DNA from 2 places in the Microbacterium sp. Cr-K20 genome. Region 2 is predicted to be linked to the other one. Evidence: riboswitches for the same ligand, from Rfam matches in the RefSeq annotation. Region 2 holds a riboswitch; the other holds the start of a gene.

Region 1 (7,980 bases), on a different contig from region 2:
CGAGACGGATGGTCTCGCCGTTGAGGTAGCCGTTCTCGACGATCTGCTGCACGAGGGCGGCGTACTCATCGGGGCGACCGAGGCGCGACGGGAAGGGAACCTGCTGGCCGAGGGAGTCCTGCGCGGCCTGCGGGAGGCCCATCAGCATCGGCGTCTCCATGATGCCGGGGGCGATCGTGCACACCCGGATGCCGTGGCGCGCGAGTTCGCGTGCGACGGGGAGGGTCATCGCGTGCACGCCGCCCTTCGACGCGGAGTAGGCGGGCTGGCCGATCTGACCATCGAAAGCCGCGACGCTCGCGGTGTTGACGATGACGCCGCGCTCCTCGTCGTGCAGCTCGTTCCGGGCCATCACGGCCGACGCCTGGGAGATGACGTTGAACGTGCCGACGAGGTTGATGCGGATCACGCGCTCGAAGTCGGCGAGCACCGCGGGATTGCCCTCACGGTCGAGCACCTTGGCGGGCGGCGCGATGCCGGCGCAGTTCACGACCACGCGCAGCGGAGCGGCGGACTGCGCGGCGGCCACGGCTGCCTGCACCTCGTCGGCGTTCGTGACGTCGGCCGCGACGAAGAGTCCGCCGAGCTCGTCCGCGATCTCCGCCCCCTTCGACGAGGGGAGGTCGATGATCGTGACGTGAGCTCCCGCGGCGACGAGCCGGCGCGCGGTGGCGAGCCCGAGGCCCGAGGCCCCTCCGGTGATGAGTGCACCCTGACCGCTGATCTGCATCTGAGGTTCTCCTTCGAACGTCGTTGCGACACGCTTCGCTGGAACGCGGTCTCAGCCTACGTGGTTCCTGGTTCCACCACGAAACGGGTGGCGCCCGCCCGCAGGAAGCGCGTTCAGAGCGAGCCTACGACACCGCCTCCACGAAGAACGGTCCCGTCGTCCGAAGCCTCCCGCAGATATCGGTCCCCCGTCCGAAGCCTGCGGCAGGATGGGAGCATGACCATCCCCACCGACGACGTCGTCGTGCCCGATCGCGTCCGGCTCCTCGCCCGCGGCGCCGACCTCGAGTGCGTGTGGCGGAACGACTACGGCGGGCTGACGTTCCGTGCCACCGGCCAGGGCGATCCGTTCTTCATCAAATGGGGGCCGCGGAACCTCGAGTTCACCCTGAGCGACGAGGCGGAGCGGATGCAGTGGGCGTCGCAGTGGATCACGGTGCCGACCGTGCTCGAGAGCGGCGGCGACGAGACGCACGAGTGGATGGTCACGGCCGCGCTCGACGGGCTGAGCGCCGTGGACCCGCGGTGGGTCGCCGAACCCGCGGTCGCCGTTCGTGCCGTCGGCGAGGCACTCCGCGCCATGCACGACGCCCTTCCCGTCGCGGACTGCCCCTGGGACTGGAGCGTGTCATCGCGCATCGAGAACGCCGAGCGGCGCGGGATCGTCGTGCCGGACGAGCTCCGGACCGCGCCCGAGATCGACCTCCTCGTCGTCAGCCACGGCGACGCCTGCTGCCCGAACACACTGGTCGGCGACGACGGCCGGTGGCTCGCGCACGTCGACCTGGCGCTGCTCGGCGTGGCCGACCGCTGGGCCGACATCGCCGTCGCCGCCATGAGCACCGAGTGGAACTACGGCCCCGGCTGGGAGGACGCGCTCATCGAGGCCTACGGAGTCGAGCCCGACCGCGCGCGCCTCGCCTACTACCGCGAGCTCTGGAACGCCGCCTGACCCCGCGCTGACACCGCGCTCAGGTGCCGGGGCCGAGGATGAAGTTCCACGCCCCGGTGGCGACGGCGGCGGCGATCGCGATGCCGGAGATCGCGGCCCCCACGGCGAGCAGCATCCACTCGGCCGCGCCGAACCGTGACTCGCGCGCCCAGGTGCGCCGCCCCGGCGCTCCGAATCCCCGCGCCTCCATGGCGGTGGCGAGCTTCGCCCCGCGCCGGATCGACAGCACGAGCAGCGCGAACGCCATCCCGAGGAACCGGCGGATGCGACCGCGATCGGCCACGCCCCTCGCTCGGCGGGCGAGCTCGAGCGCGCGCCAGTCGTCGAGGAACAGACCCACCATCCGCAGCCCGGCGAGCGCCCCGAGCACGAACCGGGCAGGAAGTCGCACGATCTGGCCGAGGCCGTCGGCGAGGTCGGTCGGGTCGACCGTGATGAACAGGACCACCGAGGGCAGCGCGATCGCGAGCACCCGCAGCATCGTGGCGAGCGCGAGCGCGAGCGATCCCTCGCTGATCCGCAGCACGAACCAGTCGACGTAGACGGTGCCGCTCGTCTCGCCGTAGAGCGCGATGGTCAGGCCGGTCAGGGGTGCGGCGAGCCAGACCGGCCAGGTGCGCACCCAGAACTCGCGCCAGCCGATTCCGGCGAACAGGAACAGCACGAACTCCAGCACGAGCGCGACGGATGCCGACACCGGATCGAGCGTCAGGATCAGCGGCACCGCGATCAGCGCACTGACCCCGAGCTTGGCCACCGGGTTGACGGCGGCGAGGGCTCCGGCGCGCGCCTGCGTGTCGAGCAGGGTCATGACACGCCCCCGAGTTCGAACCGCTCGGCGTGCAGCGCGCGCGCGACATCGAGGTCGTGGGTGATCGTGACGATCGCCGACCCCTCGTCGCGGAGCGCCGCGAGCATGGCGACGAGTTCCGCCCAGGTGCGGGCGTCCTGCCCGAAGGTGGGCTCGTCGAGCACGAGCACCCGCGGCCGGGTCGCGATGGCCGCGGCGACCGTGAGGCGACGTTTCTCGCCGCCCGAGAGCGTGTACGGGTTGGCGGCGGCGAGGTGCGTCAGGCGCAGTCGCGCGAGCAGCTCGTCGCTGCGCACGGCGATCTCGACTTCGTCCATCCCGAGCGCGCGCGGTCCGACGGCCAGCTCGTGGCGCACGGTCTTCGCGAGCAGCTGATGCTCGGGCTCCTGGAACACCATGCCGATGCGGGTCAGCAGATCCCGCGAGGCCCAGCGGATCGGCGAGGGGTCCGCCCCGGCGGCGAGCACGGCGGATGCCGTCAGGTCACCCGCAGCAGGCGGCAGGAGCCCTGCGAGGGTCAGTCCGAGCGTGGACTTGCCGGCGCCGTTCGGGCCGGTGATCGCCAGCGCCTGGCCGGCGTGCACATCGAGGTCGATGCCGGTGGCGACCGGGCGTCCCTTGACGCGGGCGACGGCGAGTCCGCGCGCCGAGAGCAGAGTCTCGCCCGGTTTCCCGCGCGGGGGCGGCGGGGCGGCGGGGGCGTGCCCCGGCACCCACACGCCGTCGGCCGCGAGTCGTGCACCCTGGTCACCGAGCACCTCAGCGGGCGCTCCGTCTGCCACCACTCCCCCGGCGCCGATCACGATCACCCGTGTGATGAGCGGCAGCCACACCTCGAGGCGGTGCTCGACGACGATGAGTGTCGCCGGCTGCGACTGCAGCATCCGCTCCACCGCGTCGCGCACCTCGACGACACCGGCCGGGTCGAGGTTCGCGGTCGGCTCGTCGAGCAGCACGAGCCCCGGACGCATCGCGAGCATGCCGGCGAGCGCGAGCCGCTGCTTCTGCCCGCCGGAGAGCGCCTTGGTCGGGTGGTCCAGCGGCACATCGAGGCCGACGGCATCCAGCGCCGCCTCCACCCGGGGCCAGATCTGCGCCCGTGGCACGCCGAGGTTCTCGCAACCGAACGCGACATCGTCGCCGGCTCGCGCCAGGATCACCTGCGAGTCCGGGTCCTGCAGCACGAGACCGGCGCGCCCCCGGGTGGCGACGGCGGGAGCGCCGTCGACGAGCAGTTCGCCCGCGCTCTCGCCTTCCTCCTCGCCGCCGAGCACGCCCGCGAGACCATGGAGCAGCGTGGACTTGCCCGCCCCGGAAGCCCCGAGCACCAGCACACGCTCACCGGGGTCGATGCGGAACGAGACGTCGCTCAGCGCCCAGGCGAGGCGACTCGCGTGGCGCCACCCCCAGCCGCGCGCCTCGACGGCGGCGGGGACGGTGTGATCCGCCGCCATCAGACGCGGACGCGTGCCTCGCGCCCGGAGCCGAACCGGTCGAGCGCTCCGGTCGCGGCGATGCCTCGCGCCAGCACCCACGACAGCGCCCCCGCGATGACGGCACCGGAGATGACCGTGCTGATGAGGTAGATCGTCGTGAAGGCGGGCCCGGAGCCGGCGTACCAGAGCACGAGGTTGTTGATCCCGCCGGCGAGGGCTGCACCGGCACCCGCGAGGATCGCGACCGGCAATGACCAGCGGCGGTAGAAGAAGAGGAGGAAGACCAGTTCGGCGCCGAGACCCTGCACGAGTCCGGCTTCGAGAGTGAGGAATCCGCCCCACTGGTTGCCGATGAGGGCCGAGACGACCGCCGCGAGCAGCTCGACGTAGATCGCCGCGCCGGCCTTGCGGATGATCAGCCCGCCGAGGACGCCGGCGAAGAGCCACGGGCCGTCGAGGAGGCCCTGGACGCCGGGGAGCAGCGGCTCGAGCAGGGCCTTCGGGCCGAGGTATCCGACGTTCCACGCGAGGAAGATCAGGCCGGCGGCGACACCGATGACGCTGGCGACGACGATGTCGACGATGCGCCAGCGCAGGAAGCTCCTGGCCGGGGGCGTGGCCGGGGCCTTGGTGGACGCCGATGTGGACGTGGACGTGATCATCTGAACTCCTCCCTGCGCTGGCATGACCCAGATCAGGTTCGACGGTCGAAGCGCGATTCGCTCCCTCTCAGCCCGGCTCGCCGGACTCCCGTGGTTGTGCTGAAGAGCCTACCGGCTCACGACACCCCGCGGGCGACGAGGCTGCGCGCCGCGCAACGCGCCCGGGATTGGGTACCGTAAACGAGTGACCGCTTCAGATCCCGCCGACGAGGCGACGGGCGTCGTCGATGGCGACAGCTCGCCGGACGCCGTCCCCTCCGGACCCGTCGACGACCTGCCGGTCGCGGTGGATGCTGCCCCTGCAGACTCCGCCGACACCTCCGCGTTCGCCGCCGACCAGCTGTTCGCGGGCGATGTGCGACCCCCGGATGCCGCCGTGTCAGCGGCCATCCCGGTCGACTCCGCGGCGATCGGCGCGCTGTTCACGACACCGAGCTCCACGGGCGGCGGCGTCGATCACGAACCCGAGCTGCTCTCCGAACCCGCAGCGGAGCCCGTCGAGGCCGCCGGCCTCGTAGAGCCCGGCGAGCCCATCGAGCCTGTCGAGCCCATCGATACGACGCCGACGACACCCCCGCTGACCAAACCGCCGTTCGTCCCGTCCGAGCGGACGACCGGTGAAGAGCCGGCGGACGACGCGAATGCTCTCCTCGACGCGAGCGCACCGCAGTGGGCGGATGACACGACCGGGGCGACGGCCCTCACCTGGGTCGATGCCGCAACGGTCGCCGCGCACCCGCCTCTCGCCACCCTCGACGAGCCGGCCGAGGCCGAGCAGACAGGCGGACTGATGCGCGGGGCCCACCTGCGACCGGCGATCGCCCGTCCGGGGATCCTGGTGCCGTTGGCGACGCTGGTCGCGATCGTCGCCGCCTACGCCGGCACGACGATGCTGTGGCCACTGCACGAAGTCCGTCCGACGGTGCAGTCCGTCGAATTCGAGACCACTCCCGCCGCCGCGGCTGCGCCCACCTGGCCCGGCGAGGGCAGCGCCGCTGTCGGCATCGGCGGGTTGAGCACGGTGGCCTCGAACCCCGGTGCCGTCAGCATCGCGAGCATCACCAAGGTCGTGAGCAGCCTGATGGTGCTCGACCGGATGCCGCTGGCGCTCGGCGAGCAGGGCCCCGAGTTCCGCTTCAGCTACCGCGACAGCGTGGAGTACTGGGACTACCGGCGCAGTGATCAGTCCGCGCTGGATGTGCCCGTCGACGGTGTGCTGACCGAATACCAGCTGCTGCAGGGCACGCTCCTGGGGTCGGCGAACAACTACATCGACCGGCTCGCGTCCGAGATCTGGGGCTCCGACCGGGAGTTCGCGTCCGCCGCGGAGACCTGGCTGCGGGAGCGCAACCTCACCGGCATCACGGTCGTGACCCCGTCGGGCTTCGACGAACGCAACGTCTCGACGCCCGAGTCTCTGATCGCACTGGGCGAGCTGGCGATGCAGAATCCGGTGTTCGCGGAGATCGTGGGCACGAAGTCGGTGGACCTCCCCGGCGCGGGCACGGTCGTCAACACGAACGGGATGCTCGCCGATCCGGGCGTCGTCGGCATCAAGACCGGCACGCTGGTCGGATGGAACCTGCTCACGGCGAAGGATGTGACGGTCGGCGACACGACGGTGAAGTTGTACGCCGCCGCGCTGAACCAGGCGGGCGACGATGAGCGGCTCGCCCTGACCCGCTCGCTGTTCGCCGAGACCGAAGCTGCACTGCAGGCGCAGGGCCCGGCGGTCGCCGCGGGCACGGTCGTCGGACGCGTCACGACCCAGTGGGGCGAGGATGTCGAGGTCGTCACCGACTCCGACGCCGATGTGGTGCTGTGGAACGGTGCCCTCGCCACAGCCACCCCGACCTTCGACCTCGCGGACGAGCGCGACGAGAACGGCACGGTGGGGACGATGACCGCTGCCGGCCCGCTCGACAGTGTGACGGTTCCCCTGGTCCTGGCCGAAGATGTCGAGGGACCGAGCCCCTGGTGGCGTCTGACCCACCCGCTCGAGCTCCTGGGCATCACCACCGACCCGCGCTGACTCTCGCGCCCTGAAGAGTCAAAGAACACCGCCTCCAGGCCTGAGGAGGCGGCGTTCTTTGGCTCCTCACCTGCTGCGTACACAGCACCTCGCGCACAGAAACGCGCACACAGCACAGCGCCCCACCCCGCGAGTGCGGGATGGGGCGCTGTTCTATGAGCGTCGCTGCGCCGGACGCGGATCAGCCGCGAGGGGCGGAGCCGTCGGCCCCGTCCTCGAGCAGACCCTGCGCGGCGGCGACCTCGGCCGCGGGCGCCTGGGCCCCGACCGAGGCTCCGGCCACGGCGGCGGCTTCTTCCTTCGCGCTCTCGTCGTCGCCGGCCTCTCCGGTGACGACGACGGGCGTCGATCCGGTGAGAGCGTCTTCGGCGTCGATGTCGGTCGCCGCCTGCTCGAACTGCGACTGGTACAGACGCCAGTAGGCGCCCTGCGCGGCGATGAGCTCGTCGTGCGTGCCCTTCTCCACGATGTCGCCGTGCTCCATCACGAGGATGAGGTCGGCGTCGCGGATGGTCGACAGACGGTGCGCGATCACGAACGACGTGCGCCCCTCGCGGAGCGCGGCCATCGCGTGCTGCAGCAGCAGCTCGGTGCGGGTGTCGACCGCCGACGTGGCCTCATCGAGGATGAGGATCGACGGCTGCGCGACGAATGCCCTGGCGATCGTGATGAGCTGACGCTCGCCCGCCGAGACGTTCGCGGCATCCTCGTCGAGCACCGTGTCGTAGCCCTCGGGGAGGGCGTGCACGAAGCGGTCGACGTAGGTCGCCTTGGCGGCGGCGAGAACCTCTTCGTCGGTCGCCGTGGAGCGACCGTATCGGATGTTCTCGCGGATGCTGCCGGCGAACAGCCACGGGTCCTGCAGCACCATGCCGGTGCGTGAGCGCAGTTCGTCGCGGGTCGCCTCGGCGATGTCCTGGCCGTCGAGCGTGATGCGTCCGCCGCTGAGCTCGTAGAAGCGCATGATCAGGTTGACCAACGTCGTCTTGCCGGCACCCGTCGGGCCGACGATCGCGACCGTCTGCCCCGGCTCCACCCGGAACGACAGGTCCCGGATGAGCGGGCGGTCGGGCGTGTACGAGAACGCGACGTTCTCGAACTCGATGACACCCTTGCCCTCCACGAGCTCGGGAGCATCGGCGTCGTCCGCCTCCTGCTCGTCGGCGTCGAGCAGCTCGAACACCCGCTCGGCGGATGCCGTGCCCGACTGGACCACCGCAGCCATGCCACCCAGCTCGGACAGCGGCTGCGTGAACTGCTGCGAGTACTGGATGAACGCCTGCACGTCGCCGAGACGCAGCTGTCCGTTCGCGACCATCAGACCGCCGAGCACCGCGATGCCCACATAGCTGAGGTTT
Region 2 (7,980 bases):
CCGGGGCGAGGCTGAGACTCACCGTGGAGGCGTTGCAGCCCGGGGCAGCGATGCGCGTCGCCCCGCGGAGGTGCTCGCGCTGCTTCACTCCATCGACGAGGAGCTCGGGGACACCGTATGTCCACGGTTCGTGGAAGGTGCCGCCGTAGAACGCATCCCAGGCCGACGCCGACGTGAGTCGGTGATCGGCACCCGCGTCGATCACGAGCGGCGCGTCGCCCAGGGCGTCGGTGTACTGCCCCGACTGCCCGTGCGGAAGCGCGAGGAACACGATGTCGTGACCTGCGAGGATCTCCGGCGTCGTGTCCTGCAGGGTGAGGTGCGCGAGTGAACGCAGATGCGGCTGGTGGTCGACGAGAGGCTGTCCGGCGTTCGAATGCGCCGTGACGGTGCGGATCTCCATGTCGGGATGGTCGGCCAGGAGGCGTAGGATCTCGCCGCCTGCGTAGCCGGATGCGCCGGAGACGGCGACGGAATACGTCATGCTTCTACCTTAACGGTCGGGTCCTTCCTCGAAAGGAGGACCGGGGGCGGGGCCGGAGGCGGCGACACCGGCTCTCGACCGCCGCGCGGGCGCAGGCAGGAGGGCGGGGTCGCCTACAGTCGGCGGCCGCGGCGTCGGCGCACAGCGATGACGCTCGGAGCGAGCGTCGAAGAAGCGGTGGCGGCCGAAGGCATGTCGTGACAGTAGCGCGGCCCCGGCAGCCACCGCAAATCCGGACCGTCATCTGCCCGGCGGCGACTCCAGCGGAGCGGCGAAGAAGGCGAGCTCGTGCTCACTCGATGACACGAATGCCCGCCGCATCCGCGCCCTGGTGTCGGCGTCCGCCGCCGCAGCGGCGGCGGACGCGTGCTCGATCGCCGTCCGGGTCGCCTCCTCGAACGCGGGGTCGGCATATGTCGCGAGCCAGGACGCGTAGGGATGTTGCGGATCGGTCGCGTATTCGCCGAACTCCCCCGCGTGCAGACGCCGGCCGAGATCCGTGTAGAGCCAGAAGCACGGGAGCACCGCGGCGACGATCTCGGCGTAGTCACCGCCGAAGGCGACGGACCGCAGGTGGTCGAGGTATGCCGTCGTCACCGCGGAGGGTTCCGCCGCGAAGGTCGCCGCTCCCACCCCCTCCGACGGGGTCAGCCAGGACGCGTGCAGTTCGAGCTCGCCGACGATCGAACCGTGGGCGGAGTCCGCCCAGAACGCCTGCTCCGCCGAGGTCGGCGCGAGGCGGGCGGCTTCGGCCAGCACGCGGGCGTAGTCACGCAGATACAGCGCATCCTGCGCGAGGTACGACAGGAACGGCGCGCGCTCGAGAGAGCCGTCGGCGAGCGCGCGGATGAACGGCAGCTCATCGATCCCCGCGCGGATACCGGCGATCTCCTGCCACCAGTCCGCAGCGATGTCGGTCGCCTCCGGTCGCGTCGCCGAGCGCCCACGACCCCAGAGGCCGGCGAAGTGGCTGATCGGGCCGTGTCCGCGCCCCACGCGCAGCCCGTCCCCCGCGCGGAGGGACTCGCGGAGCCAGGCGCGTGCCGCGCGTACCGCCTCCTCGTGATCACTCCCCTGCGCCAGCAGCGTGGCCAGGGCCGAAGAGAGCGAACAGCCCGTGCCATGCGTGCTCGACGTGGCGATGCGCGGGCCGGTGAACTCCTGGCGAAGGCCGCGATGCGTGTCGACCAGCGCATCCGGAGCTTCGTCGCCGGTGAGATGACCGCCCTTGACGAGCACGGCGGCACCGATCTCGGCCGACAGCTCCTCGGCGGCGGTGATGCCGTCGGCCCAATCGACGATGTCACGACCGGTCAGCACCGCGAGCTCAGCGAGATTCGGGGTGACCAGCGTCGCGCGACCGAGCAGACTCCGCAGCTCCGCCTCGGCATCCGGAGAGAGGAGCCTGTCCCCCGACGTCGCGACCATGACCGGGTCGAGCACGACGACGGGCGGACGCACCCGATCGAGCCACTCGCCCACCGCGCGGATCACCTCCGTCTCGGCCAGCATCCCGATCTTCACCGCATCGATCACGACGTCGTCCGACACCGCGTCGAGCTGCGCACGGAGGAAGTCCACCGGCGGCACATGCACCGCCCGGACACCCTGCGTGTTCTGCGCGGTCAGCGCGGTGAGGACGGCCATGCCGTACCCGCCGTTCGCGGCGATGGACTTGAGGTCGGCCTGGATACCCGCCCCTCCCGAAGGATCACTCCCCGCGATGCTGAGCACCCGTGGCACGGACCCCGCGAGCCAGCGTCGCCGGAACTCCCGGGCGGTCGCGGCGGGATCATCGGCCGCACACAGCGCCGAGACCACGGCGAGTCCGGCGGAACCGGCATCACGAAGCGCCTCGGTGTCGTCGATACCGACGCCGCCGATCGCCACGCACGGAAGCGGGCTGCGGGTCACGAAGTCGCGGAACCCGTCCACGCCGAGGGGCTCAGGATGATCTGGCTTGGTCGAGGTCGGACGGATCACCCCGACGCCGAGATAGTCGACGGTTCCGGCGGGCAACGCGAGAACCGCGTCGAGGTGCGCTGCACTGTTCGCGGTGAGGCCGATCAGCGCATCCGGCCCGAGAGCCTCGCGCGCCCGCAGCACCGACGCGTCCCCCTGACCCAGGTGCACGCCGTCGACGCGTGCACCGCGGGCGCGGGCGGCGATCGCCGCATCCAGCCGGTCGTTCACGACGAGCAGTGCGCGTCCGTCGATCGCCTGCGACAGCGCGAGCAGCTGCTCGACCGTCTCGGCATCGGATGCGGTCTTGTCGCGAAGCTGCACGATGCGCACGCCCCCGTCGACGGCACGGCGCACAGTCTCGACGACACCGCGGTCGCCGCACAGCGTGGGATCGGTGACGAGGTAGAGGGAGAGGTCGGCGTTCACCGCGCACCCGCCTCGACACGGGCGTCCGCGATCACGTCAGCGGGGCCGACGGAGCCGAGTGCATCCAACAGTGCCACGGCGAAGCTGCCGGGGCCGGTCGAGACGACGGCAGCGCGCTCGGCCGCGATCGTGTACACGAGGCTCGCGGAGGCGACGGCCGTGAGGGCATCGTGTCCGGTATTGCGCGCGGTACCGAGGAATGCGGCCATCACGGCCCCGAGAGCGCAGCCCCCGCCGGTGACCCTGGTCAGCAGCTCGTGCCCGTTCGCGAGGCGCAGCACCCGCTCCCCGTCGGTGACGAGGTCGATCGGACCGGACACCGCGATCACGGCACCGGTCCGTCGCGCGAGGGCAGCGGCCGCGTCGGCTGCGGCATCCGTGCTGTCCGTCGCATCCACTCCCCGACCGCCGGCGCTGAGCCCGGCGAGCGCGAGGATCTCCGAGGCGTTACCGCGGATCGCCGTCGGACGCTGCCCCGCCAGCTGGTGCGCGAGCGCGGTGCGGATCGGCAGGGCCCCGATCGCGACCGGATCGAGCACCCACGGTGTTCCGGCGGTCGCAGCCCCGGCGACAGCCTCGAGACTCGCCGCGCGCTGCTCAGGAGTGGGCGTTCCCAGGTTGATCAGCACACCGGACGCGACACCGGCGAACATCTCGGCCTCTCCGACGATGTCGACCATGGCCGGGGCAGCCCCCAGGGCGAGCAGCACGTTGGCGGTGAACCCGGCGACGACCGTGTTGGTGATGCAGTGCGTCAGTGGGGGCGTCTCGCGCAGCACCCCCCACAGGGCGGCGGCGGCGCCGGGCAGATCGGTGATGGAATCAGGACGCAGAAGATCGCTCATCGCGACATCCCTTCGCTAGTACGAACTAGATCAGGTTCGACGGGTCTGTTCTCAGCCGCGGATGCGGCACCCCGTGTCACTGCTCAGAGTCTAGCGATCGGCCAGGAACGTCTAGCGATCGGCCAGGAACGTCTAGCGATCGGCCAGGAGCGTCAACTCCTCCGCGCGGGCGAGTCCGGCACGACGGTCGCGGTCGACCCCGCGCGCCCGCTCATCGGCGACGACGGTACGGACGGTGTCGGTCAGCGGCCGCAGCCGACCACCTCCATCGCGGTACGCGCTGTTAGACCGGGTCATGAAGCCCGTCATCCCCGGGGGCAGCCACAGCGGCAGGGATCTGGGCCCCGCCCAGTGCTGGACCCCGTGTGCGACGAGCCAGTCCTCCTCGGCAACCACGATCTCGCCGGTATGACCCGCGGCGGTCCGGCTCTCGCGCAATACCTCGTCGAAGGGCTGCACGTCGCCGATGGCGTTGACCGGCCCGCTCACGGTCGCCGCGACGATGAATTCGGCGAGATCGTCCACGTCGATCACCTGGGCGCTCTTCCCCTCGAGCGGCGGCGACAGGACCGGTTCCCCACCCGCCCGCGCGAACGCCGCTGCCCAGTAACCGAATCGATCGCTGGGGTCGCCTTCGCCGACGATGAGTCCCGGTCGCACGATGAGCGCACGATCGCCCAGGGTGCCCACGGCGTCCTCGGCCGCAGCCTTCTGCGCCCCGTACTCGTACTCGTCACCGGGGCGGGCGGACGGATGCCGCGGTGCCGACTCGTCCGCACCGACCGTCTCGTCGTCGGAGTAGACCGACAGGGAAGACACGTAGGTCCACCGCGCGACACGCTCGCCGAGGGCAGCGACGGCCGCCTCGACCTGCGACGCCTGCGACGAGATATCCACCACGTGATCCCAGTCCCGCCGGATGAGCGCGGTGTACGCCGCGGGATCGTCGCGGTCTCCACGTACGAGCTCGGCACCGTCGGGCGCAGGCCTCGCCCCGCGAGCGAGACAGGTCACCGTGGCCCCCGCATCCCGCCATCGGCGGGCGATGCGCCCGGAGAGCCAGCCCGTTCCACCGAGGATCAACACGTCCGTCATGGACCCATGTCACCAGGAACGCGGCACCCGCGGAAGCCCTTCCGCTCAGAGCAGATCAGGGCTTCCGCGGAGACGGTTCAGTCGCGCAGTGCGGCTCCGAAGCGCTGGGCCGCGACCTCCACACCGGCGAGCTTGGCCTCGGTGGCCTCGGCTGCCGTGAGCGTGCGGTCGTCGGCGCGGAAGCGCAGTGCGAAGGTCAGGCTCTTCGAGCCTTCCGGCACACCTTTGCCGCGGTAGTCGTCCACCAGTCGCACCGATTCGAGCAGCGCACCCGCGCCCTCGGCGAGTGCGGCCTGCACGTCGGCGGCCGGTACGTCCGCGGGGAGCGTGAGCGAGACGTCCTGCGTCGCCGCGGGGAACGTCGACAGCGATGCCGCGACGACCCGACCGCCCGCGAGCGTCAGGATGCGGTCGAGGTCGAGTTCGAACACGGTCGCGCGCCCGGGCAGATCCGCCCCCTCAGCCACCGTGGGGTGCAGCTCGCCGACATAGCCGACCTCTTCGCCGGCGACGCGCAGCGACCCGGTGCGTCCCGGGTGGAGAGCTGCACGCTCAGCCTGGACCACGTCGATCTCGACGCCGGCGGCCGCCGCGATCACACGGACGGCATCCAGCGCCTCGGCCAGACCTGCGGCTTCTGCGGGGCGTCCGGGCTGACGCGGTGCAACGTGGCCCGTGAGCAGCGCCGAGACGAACCGGTGCTGCGGCGGGATCGAGGCGTTCAATGCCGCGAGTGTCGCATCGGACGGGCGCTCACCCAGCGGCGGCACCTCATCGGTGCCGTACTCGACGCCCGGCTCCGGAAGGAACACGGCACCCGTCTCGAAGATCGCGAGATCGGTGAGGCCGCGCGAGATGTTGCGATGCGCGGTCTGCAGCAGACCGGGGATGAGCGAGCGGCGCAGGAACGGTGCCTGCCCGTCGAGCGGGTTCGCCAGCCGGATGCTCGGCAGGTGCTCTCCCGAGGCGGAGCCGTGCAGGTCGTTCTGCGCCTCCGTGGTGAACGGGAAGGACGGAGTCTCCACCAGGCCGGCGGCGGCGAGCGCGTCGGCCACGCGGCGGCGTCCCTGCTGGTGCGCCGTGAGCCCGCGGCCGGACGGCGGCGTCGGCAGCACCGAGGGGATGCGGTCGAGTCCGTGGATGCGGGCGACCTCCTCGGCGAGCGTCCACTTGTCGGTGAGGTCGGGGCGCCAGGTCGGCGGGATTACGGTCCAGCCGGAGCCCTCCTCCGAGGCGGTGACATCCGCGCCGATCGTGGTGAGCGCACCGGTGATCTCGTCGTCGGTGTAGTCGACGCCGATGAGTCCCTGCACGAAGCCCGCGGGGAGCTCGATCGCTTCGACGAAGACCTCGGCGAAGAGCGCACCGCCCTCTTCGGTCAGCGTGCCCCCGGCGAGCTCGACCATCAGGTCGGCTGCACGGCGCGCGGCGACGAACGGGATGAGCGGGTCCACACCGCGCTCGAAGCGCTTGGAGGCCTCACTCGGCAGCTTGTGTCGACGCGCGGTGCGGGCGATCGTGATCGGGTCGAAGTTCGCCGCCTCGATGAGCACGTTGCGCGTGGTTTCGCTCATCTCGGTCGTTCCGCCGCCCATGACGCCGGCGAGGCCGATCGGGCCGGACCCGTCGGTGATGAGCAGGTCTTCGACGTGCAGCGCGCGCTCGACGCCGTCGAGGGTGGTCATCTTCTCGCCGGGGGCGGCGCGGCGGACCGTGATGCCGCCCGCGAGCTTGTCGAGGTCGTAGCCGTGCAGCGGCTGCCCCAGTTCGAGCATCACGTAGTTGGTGATGTCGATCAGGATGCCCAGCGAGCGCATGCCCGCGAGGCTGAGCCGCGCGATCATCCACGGCGGAGTCGGACGTGAGGGGTCGACGCCGCGCACGACGCGGGTCACGAACTCGCTCGCGCCGACGCGGCCACGCACGGGGGCGACGTCATCGACCACGGTCGTGTGTCCGGTGCCGGGCTGAAGCTCGGCGAAGTCGCGCTCCGCCGGGTCGCGGAAGGCCGCCCCCGTGGCGTGCGCGTACTCGCGGGCGACGCCGCGCAGGGAGAACGCGTAGCCGCGGTCGGGGGTGACGTTGATCTCGACCGCGACGTCGTCGAGGCCCAGCAGCGCGATCGCGTCGGCGCCGACGGGCGCGTCGATGCCGAGGTCGGAGAGCACGACGATCCCGTTGTGCTCGTCGCCCAGGCCCAGTTCGCGCGCCGAGGCGATCATGCCGTCGGAGACGTGACCGTAGGTCTTGCGGGCGGCGATCGGGAACGGCCCCGGCAGCACGGCGCCGGGGAGGGTGACTACGACCTTGTCGCCGGCGACGAAGTTGTGCGCACCGCAGACGATCCCGCGGATGCCGCCGTTCGCCTCGCCCACGTCGACCTGGCACCAGTTGATGGTCTTGCCGTTGGACTGCGGCTCGGCCTCGATCGAGACGACCTGCCCGACGACGACGGGACCGGAGATCTCGAACCGATGCACGTCCTCCTCTTCGAAGCCGACGGTCACCAGTGCCGCGAGGACATCCTCGGGCGTGGCATCCGCTGCCAGATCGACGTACTCACGCAACCACGAAAGCGGGACGCGCATCACACCACCATCCCGAACTGCTCGCTGAAACGGACATCACCCTCGGCCATGTCGCGCATGTCCTGCACATCGCTGCGGAACATCAGTCCCCGCTCGATGCCCATGCCGAACGCGAAGCCGCTGTACACCTCGGGGTCGATCCCGGCCGCGCGCAGCACGTTCGGGTTGACCATGCCACAACCGCCCCACTCGATCCAGCGCGCGCCGCCCTTGAAGGTCGGGTGCCACAGGTCGAGCTCGGCGGAGGGCTCGGTGAAGGGGAAGTAGTTGGTGCGGAAGCGCGTCTCGGCCTCGGGGCCGAACAGCTGCTTCGCGAAGTGGTCGAGCGTGCCCTTGAGGTGCGCCATCGTGATGCCCTTGTCGATCACGAGGCCCTCGAACTGGGTGAACACCGGCAGGTGCGTGGCGTCGAACTCGTCGGTGCGGTACACGCGCCCCGGGCACAGCACGTAGATCGGCACGTCGCGGTCGAGCATCGAGCGCACCTGCACCGGGCTCGTGTGCGTGCGCATGACGAGGTGGCGCGAGGGCGGGTCGACGTAGAACGTGTCCTGCTCCTGGCGGGCAGGGTGGTCGA

Evidence for each region. Region 2 has a riboswitch for thiamine pyrophosphate ahead of thiM (hydroxyethylthiazole kinase). Riboswitches for the same ligand answer to the same signal wherever they lie in the genome.
Region 1: linked by a shared signal. The riboswitch ahead of GZ67_RS0106040 (ECF transporter S component) and the one ahead of thiM (hydroxyethylthiazole kinase) in region 2 are both predicted to bind thiamine pyrophosphate.

Annotation. Positions count from the first base shown of each region.
Region 1 covers NZ_JARE01000040.1:6,685-14,664, reverse strand. The annotation lists gene GZ67_RS0106060 (SDR family NAD(P)-dependent oxidoreductase) at 1-730, opposite strand, end outside; gene GZ67_RS0106055 (aminoglycoside 3'-phosphotransferase) at 947-1,681, shown strand; gene GZ67_RS0106050 (energy-coupling factor transporter transmembrane component T family protein) at 1,701-2,492, opposite strand; gene GZ67_RS0106045 (ABC transporter ATP-binding protein) at 2,489-3,946, opposite strand; gene GZ67_RS0106040 (ECF transporter S component) at 3,946-4,590, opposite strand; TPP riboswitch at 4,581-4,692, opposite strand; gene GZ67_RS20085 (hypothetical protein) at 4,775-6,622, shown strand; gene GZ67_RS0106030 (ABC transporter ATP-binding protein) at 6,804-7,980, opposite strand, start outside.
Region 2 covers NZ_JARE01000057.1:54,466-62,445, reverse strand. The annotation lists gene argC (N-acetyl-gamma-glutamyl-phosphate reductase) at 1-484, opposite strand, end outside; gene GZ67_RS0113740 (bifunctional hydroxymethylpyrimidine kinase/phosphomethylpyrimidine kinase) at 725-2,875, opposite strand; gene thiM (hydroxyethylthiazole kinase) at 2,872-3,720, opposite strand; TPP riboswitch at 3,711-3,804, opposite strand; gene GZ67_RS0113730 (NAD-dependent epimerase/dehydratase family protein) at 3,853-4,815, opposite strand; gene pheT (phenylalanine--tRNA ligase subunit beta) at 4,893-7,403, opposite strand; gene pheS (phenylalanine--tRNA ligase subunit alpha) at 7,403-7,980, opposite strand, start outside.